One region of the Bacillus sp. 5w2 genome, then DNA from elsewhere that is predicted to be linked to it. Evidence: riboswitches for the same ligand, from Rfam matches in the RefSeq annotation. Region 1 holds a riboswitch; the other holds the start of a gene.
The links. Region 1 has a riboswitch for cyclic di-GMP ahead of ACXY7N_RS14605 (methyl-accepting chemotaxis protein). Riboswitches for the same ligand answer to the same signal wherever they lie in the genome.
Positions count from the first base shown of each region.

Region 1 (3,972 bases):
GAACAAACAAAAGCACATATAATCACTTCATTTAACTTTTGAATTCCCCAATTAACTCTTGTAACTCCTGTGAAAGCCAGCTTAAAGAACTGGCTAATTCAGCAATATCTTGTACAGACATTTCCTGTTCTTTCATACTTTCTTCAACATTACTACTACTATTCGCATACGTATTTGCGATAAGCGATAGTTCATTTACAACACGAACAATATTTTGGCTATTTTGCAATATATCACTTGAATTGCTAGAAACAACTCTAACTTGATTTGTAACAGATTGTGCTGATTTTGAAATTTCCCCAAAGAAAGCACCACTACTTTCAACAAGTTTCATTCCAGATTCTACTTCTTTTAAAGTATTTTGCATTGAAACAACAGCTTCTTCCGTTTCAACTTGTGTTTCCCCTATTAATTTCGCTATATCTTTTGCTGATACTTCCGTCTGCTCTGCTAATTTACGCACTTCATCTGCAACAACGACAAATCCATTTCCGGTTTCCTCAGCACGTGAAGCTTCAATAAAAGCATTTAAAGCTAGCGAATTGGTTTGATTTGAAATACCGGTAATTACTGTTACAATATCACTAATTTCTTTTGATCTTGTTTCCAAAGAATAAATAGTAGAAGATAAATCTTGTACTGCATTTTGTATTATGTTCATTTGATTAATCGTCTGTTCAATAACACCATTTCCTTTTACCGATTGATGCTCCATACCTTCAGACTCTTTCGCCATTTGTTTTGCAGCATTATTTATCTCTTCCATCTTATCTTCCATTTCATATACAATACCTAAATACTTTGGTCCTGAAGTTTCTTGTGACTGAGCGCCAGCTCTTAACTCAACCATAGAACTTACGATTCCTTGGACTGCCATGCTATTCTCTTTCGTACTCACTGACAATTCTTGTGAAGATGAGGAAACCTGTTCTGCTGTCTGCTTCACTTTATCTATAATTCCTTTAAACTTCTCGATGGTACTATTAAAATACGCATTAATAATACCTATATCATCTGGCCTTTCCTCTAATTTAATACTTAAATCACCTTCACCGACTTTGCGCAATCCTTCACGTAAATCTCGCAATGGAGCAAGTGCGTTACGTACAATTAAGAATTGAATAAAAGTTGCAATTAAAACAGAAATGCAAATAAACATTAAACCTTGTATAATGAACTTTTCCTTTGTACTAGGAACAATAGAGGCATCTACATCAGCTGCAACAAGTGCCACAATATTATCTTCTCCATCTTTAATTGGCTCTAATATCGTTACCCACGTTCCTAATGCGTCTTCATATACTTCTGTCATATTTGCTTTTTTCGTGCTCATTACTTTATCATATGCTTTCATCCAAAGATCTGGTTGTTTATAATATTCTCCCGGCCTTACTTCAACAACATTTGCTAACCCTGTAGACAAATCAACGATTAGTAATTCACCTTTTTCATTTTCTTTTGCTCCAACAATATAGGTTTGTCCAACACTATTCAACTCTTCCGTTGCTTCATCTAATTTCTCTGTTAACTTCTCTCTCTTTTCTCTTTGTGCCACTGGATCTTTTGTAACATCTCTCACTATTTCTTCGTCTAATTTATGTAATACCGTATCTCCTGTTTCAAAAGAATGCCTTTCAAATATAGACATCATGCTATTTTGAAACATGTTAAAACTTAACGCTCCCATAGTACCAACAAGCGTCAAAATAACTAACACAGTTAACAATACATTCTTTTGAAGAAATGATAGCTTGTGCCAATATTTTTTCATCAACATCACCTTTCTTAATTAACTTAATATAAAGGAAAACTATTAAAATATAAACCTTACCAGCAACTGATAACAGTTCTCATTTGTTTACAAATAAAAAAAAGACCAATGAAAAGAGCATTGGTCAAGACCAACCCTATCCGTCCGGTAACTGGCTAGCGTAGCCTTTCGGCCTTAGCTCCTGCAGTTTTGCGTCCTAATGTTTCCATCAGTTTGCCTTTCTCGCTGAACGAGTTGAACGATATGGGAGTTCTATGAGAATTAAATTATTCTCTACAAAAGATTACAACATAAAAATTAAAATGTCTACCTATTTAGAGATGCAAATGTAAAGTTTTAATGTATTATTTTTTCGAAATAATTTAACAAACTACGTGAATGTTACATTTCTTGTGTTATATAATAAAAAATGTATATAACACAAGGATTGTTTTGAGTATTTATTTTAATTTTCATTTAAATTAAATTATTCGAATATATCTTAACTAATGAATTTCGGAGGTAGTTTATCATGTTTTGGCTACAATTTCTTACGTTACTACTCTGCATTTTTATTGGCGCACGCCTAGGCGGAGTTGGTCTAGGAGTAATGGGTGGCGTTGGTATGGCAATACTTGTTTTCGTCTTCCACTTACAACCTACAGCTCCGCCTATTGATGTAATGCTTATGATTTTAGCAGTAATTACAGCTGCCGGTGCACTGCAAGCCGCTGGAGGAATGGACTACCTTGTTCATCTGGCTGAGAAAGCATTACGAAAAAATCCAAAGCGCATTACATTCTTTGCTCCAATTGTTACTTATTTATTTACACTCTGCGCAGGAACTGGTCACGTTGCTTATTCTGTACTTCCTGTTATCGCAGAAGTCTCTCGCGAATCTGGTATTAGACCGGAACGACCAATGTCAATTGCCGTAATCGCTTCCCAACAAGCAATTACAGCTAGTCCTATATCAGCTGCAACAGTTGCACTTTTAGCAATGCTAGCTGACTATAAAATCACTTTATTAGATATTTTAAAAGTAAGTATCCCTTCTACTTTCATCGCTTGTATGGTAGCTGCATTTGTTGCTAGCAAAATGGGGAAAGAATTAAATGAAGACCCTGAATACTTAAAACGATTAAAAGAAGGAATGATTCCTAAGATTGAAGAGAAAAAAGAATTTGTTGGTGTAAAAGGAGCTAAATTATCAGTTATCCTTTTCCTAGTAGGAACTTTTCTTGTCGTACTTCTCGGTTCATTTGAAGCACTTCGTCCAGGATGGATAGTTGATGGGAAGTTAGCCCGTCTTTCCATGCCAAACACAATTGAAATGGTTATGTTAACGATCGCAGCTCTTATTATTATTTTCTGTAAACCAAATGTAGAAAGCATCGTGTCTGGTAACGTCTTTAAAGCGGGGGCAACAGCAGTTGTTGCTATTTTCGGGATCGCTTGGATGGGAGATACTTTCTTTAACGGAAACTTAAATATGATTCAAGGATCAATTCAGCACCTAGTAACAAGTGCACCATGGCTATTTGCCATCGCATTATTCATTCTATCTATTTTACTATATAGTCAAGCAGCAACAGTACGCGCTTTAATGCCTCTTGGATTATCACTCGGTATTCCACCAGCACTACTAATCGCGATGTTCCCTGCAGTAAATGGATACTTCTTCATTCCAAACTATGGAACAATCGTTGCTGCCATTAACTTTGATCGCACTGGTACAACTGGCATTGGTAAATATGTTTTAAATCATAGCTTTATGATTCCAGGCCTAATCGCAACATTCACTTCTATCGGAATTGGAATGCTCTTAATTTCAATTATGTTTTAAAGAACAAGCACAAACCCAAAGTTTTAAAGGGTTTGTGCTTTTTTAATCAAACGTTTGTTTAAATATTTTTAACTGTCCATTCTGCCATTATGTTCTTTAATATTTGTGTGAAGTCCGCTGGGAAAAGATGACCCAAACCTTCTCTCACAATTAATTTACAGTTCACATTATATTTCTCGAACATCGACATTAATTGAAGCGTGTTTTCGTAAAACGGATCTTTATCTCCCGTAACAATATATCCTTCTACATTCGTTATATCATTTGATACGACTATACTTTCAATTGCCTCAACATCTCGAATAGCGGGTATAGCTGCAATAAATTTTTGAGTCTCTAACATATTCTTTAACGCTAACTCTATCGCTATATTCCC
Region 1 covers NZ_JBTIWT010000007.1:98,813-102,784, forward strand. Annotated here, with positions in the region: gene ACXY7N_RS14605 (methyl-accepting chemotaxis protein) at 32-1,771, opposite strand; cyclic di-GMP riboswitch class I at 1,915-1,999, opposite strand; gene ACXY7N_RS14610 (anaerobic C4-dicarboxylate transporter family protein) at 2,283-3,596, shown strand; gene ACXY7N_RS14615 (alpha/beta hydrolase) at 3,655-3,972, opposite strand, start outside.

Region 2 (3,972 bases), on a different contig from region 1:
AGAATGCAGGATTGGTATAAGAAGAGAATAAGTGAGAATTAAGTGGAATGGCTCGTCTTTTGCAGAAGACGGGCTATTTTTTCATGTGAAAATAATGAATAATATATGGGGAAGAGAAAAAGTGAGGTGAATGAGAGTGAGCAAATTTTTAATTCCGTATTCATTTTCTATATTAAGTTTTTTTATTTCAGTAACGGCACTTGATTTATATGATAGGATAGAAAATTTTAATGAGGGGACGTCGCCGAACATAATTGGAAAGGTAATTCAATCTACTTCGCAAATGGGAGTCCTTACATTGTATTTCGGAGTACCTATTATTTTAGGTGGATGTCTTCTTGGTGAGCTATTGTTTAGAGGTATCATTTTACGATTTAAATTGAGCTATATTATATCTTTATTATTATATCTACTTTTAGCTTTTAGTATCGTTTTCGTAACGGTAGGGATTCCAACTACATATGAAGATTCTAATAATTTTTTCATGGGGATAACTGTGATTTGCGCTGTTACATTCTTTGTGAGTCGGAATATATGGGAGAAAAAGTTGATAATGGAGTGACAAAATGAAACATACATGTCCATGCTGCGGATATAAAACAATAGAAGAAGAACCACCACCAGGTACATATGAAATTTGTAATATATGTTATTGGGAAGATGATGAGGTTCAGTTTAACGATCATGACTTTGAAGGCGGAGCGAATGAAGTTTCGTTAAGGCAAGCACAGAAAAATTTCATTGTATTTGGTGCTTGCGAGGAATGTTTTGTTGGATCAGTTAGAAAGCCGACTAGTGAAGATGTGAAGGATGCTAGTTGGAAGCAAATTTGTTAAATAGCTTTAAAAAAATGTTATTACTCAATGTAACAAGAGTAATAACATTTTTTTATGCAACGATGAAAGGAGTAACGCCGTCTTATAAGGTAAAAAGAAGGAAGTAAATTTCACTAATGGATATATTAGGAATAAACACAAAGTATAGATGTATAGTCAGCTTTGTGTATTTAATGTTATCATATTGAATGATATGGAAATTTTTAATAGAAGAAGTAACGAACAATTCAAAGGCAATGAAGCTTTTGTTGTATAAAGAAAATATTTATTATTACTCAGCGATATTAAAAATAAGATACGTATTTATATAAATTTAGTAGAAATGGGGTTTTAAAAAGGAATGAGTACAAGTATAACACGGCAAAAGATTTTAGAAGCTGCTTCTCAAATTGTGCAATGTAAAGGGGTTGCTAAATTAACCTTAGAAGCGGTAGCAAAAGAGGCGGGGATAAGTAAAGGTGGATTGTTGTATCACTTTTCAAACAAAGAGGCTTTAATAGAGGGCATGATACTCAAAGGGACCGAGGAGTATCAAGACGCTATTCACAATAAAGTAGCGGAAGACTTAGAGAAGAAAGGAAGGTGGGTACGTTCTTTTGTAGAGGAAAGATTAAGTAATGAGAGAAGAGTAGAAGAGCTGGGTAGTAGTATGATGGCAGCATTAATGCTAAAACCTGAATTACTTGAACCGTTACAACAATCATTTCAGCAACTGCAACATAAAATAGAAAATGATGAGATAGATTCAGTTTGTGCCACAATTATTAGATTAGCAGCAGATGGATTATGGTATTCGGAATATTTAGGGGTTGGAAGATTAAGCCCCGAATTAAGAGAAAAAGTAATTCAAGCTCTTATCTATAATTCATATAAATAGAATATACAAACTATATAATGTAAAATAATTCACCATTACTTATTTAATGTAGTGGTGAATTATTTTTTTTATTAGAAAAATAGAACAATTTTATAGAGTATTGAATTATAACCGTCCAGACGGTATAGTAATATTTGGTTTAAGAGGAAAATGAAACAAAAAAAGAATAAAAAATATTTTTAGCACACTATTCGAAAGGATAGGCCGCAAAGCTTAGAGTCTACGGTAATACATATTGGTTACTAAGATCGTCTGGTTGCACATTTTTGATGCAACCGGACGGTCTTTTTTTGTTATATAAATATAAAAAATAGGAGGGAATTATGCAAATGAAAAGTACTAAAAGGCATATTTCAATGGTTTCATTAGTTTTTCTAGTATTATTTTCAGTGCTAAATGTGTGGGCTCCAGTTATTCAAGCCGCTGTGATAAAAAATCCAGTGGACGAGATTAATATCTCCCGTACTGATGGTACAACGTCTGAACCATATCAAGCCTCAGATGGCATGAAAGTAGAAGTGAAGTGGTCAGCTAAAGAAAAAATAAAAAGTGGTGATCAATTCACAATTGATATGCCAAAAGAATTTAGAAAAGATCTTATGAATATGAGTTTTCCTTTAAAAGATGCTGAAGGAAAAACAGTTGGTACATGTGAGATGAAAAAGGGTCTATTGACATGTACTATGGGTGATTACGTAGAAGGAAAGAATAACATTAAAGGTTCTTTATTCGTAGAATTTTATTTTGGTCTAGAAGCATATGATGGTATTAAAAAAATCCCATTAGAATTTAACGTTGATGGTCAAATCGTAAATAAAGAAGTAAGTGTAAATAATACGACAGAGAGACCGAAGCCACAGCCCAATACAGATAATCTAATGAAATGGGGTTCTTATAATCAGGAAGATCCTTCAATTGCAGACTGGACGGTATATGTAAATGCAACTGGAACAGAAATGCAAGATCTTAAATTAACAGACACATTAGGACCTGGACATGAATTAATTACAGATAGCTTAGTATTAGAAGAGGCTGTGTTTGAAGATGGCTATGCAGCAACAAATATTAAGCCAGCAGATTTATCTAAAATTAAAATTAATGCAATGAAAACTGGATTTACAATTGAGTTTCCAGACAGTTCAAAAGGTTATATTTTAAGATATAAAACAAAGATTACTAATCCTGCTGCAAAGCCTCATAAAAATACTGTGAAATTAGAAGGTAAAAATATTGTAACTGAAGAAAAAGTTGGAGAAGTATTCGTAAGTGGTGGGGGAGGAACAGGTTCAGGTGACAATAATCCACCTAGCATTGAAAAAAATATAGTTGATGAGAAAGATAAACTTGTAGAGAATCAGCAGTTAACACAAATCGATCAAGCTATTCAATACCAAGTTGGTATACATATACCAAACGATCCTCCTAAATACACATCTATGGTAATTAGTGATGATTTAGAAGATGTTTTAGAAGTATTAGAGGCAAAAGTGTATGATCAAAATGGCCAAGATATTACTTCTAAAGGAACGTTAAATATAGATAAACAAAGAAGTGAAGTAACATTTACGTTTGGTGAGAATTTTGACTATAAGTCATATGAAGACCAGGTAATTAACTTGAATATTAAGGCGAAAATTAAAGCCAATACAGATTTATCTTCTTACGTAGATAAGAAGATTCCTAATAAAGCGGAATTACATTTTGATGATAAAACATTAACATCAAAAGAAGTAACTGTTACGCCGCCTGAAGCTCCAAAAGACGGTACAGTATCGATTCATAAAATAGATTCTGAGAATCCGAACAAGGGGTTAAAAGGTGCCGAATTTGAAGTTCGAAATAGTGCAAATGAAGTTGTTGCAAAACTGATAACGGACGAAAACGGCTTTTCAGTACCTCAAACTTTAGCTCCTGGGACGTATAAAATTTATGAAACAGTAGCGCCAGAAGGATATCAAAAATCAACAATTCCAGTAGAGGTTACACTTCAAGCTGGTGAAACAAAAGCCATTGAAGTCAAAAATACTTTGCAAAAGGGTCAAATTGAATTAAAGAAAATTGATTCGGAAAATGGTGAAAAACCATTAGCAAATGCAGAGTTTGATATAGTAAAAGACAGTGTAGTAGTTGAGCATATTGTTACAGATAAAGATGGTAAGGCAATCTCTAAACCGTTAGCGCCAGGGAAATATATGTTAAAAGAAACGAAAGCGCCTGAAGGATACCAATTAAAAGAAACAGAGTTCGAAGTAAATGTAA
Region 2 covers NZ_JBTIWT010000008.1:2,321-6,292, reverse strand. Annotated here, with positions in the region: gene ACXY7N_RS15105 (PH domain-containing protein) at 1-42, shown strand, start outside; gene ACXY7N_RS15100 (hypothetical protein) at 137-562, shown strand; gene ACXY7N_RS15095 (CPCC family cysteine-rich protein) at 567-836, shown strand; gene ACXY7N_RS15090 (TetR/AcrR family transcriptional regulator) at 1,177-1,713, shown strand; cyclic di-GMP riboswitch class I at 1,885-1,977, shown strand; partial or broken gene ACXY7N_RS15085 (SpaA isopeptide-forming pilin-related protein) at 2,037-3,972, shown strand, end outside.
Region 2: it holds a riboswitch for cyclic di-GMP, as region 1 does, so the genes downstream of both, ACXY7N_RS15085 (SpaA isopeptide-forming pilin-related protein) here and ACXY7N_RS14605 (methyl-accepting chemotaxis protein) in region 1, are expected to answer to the same signal.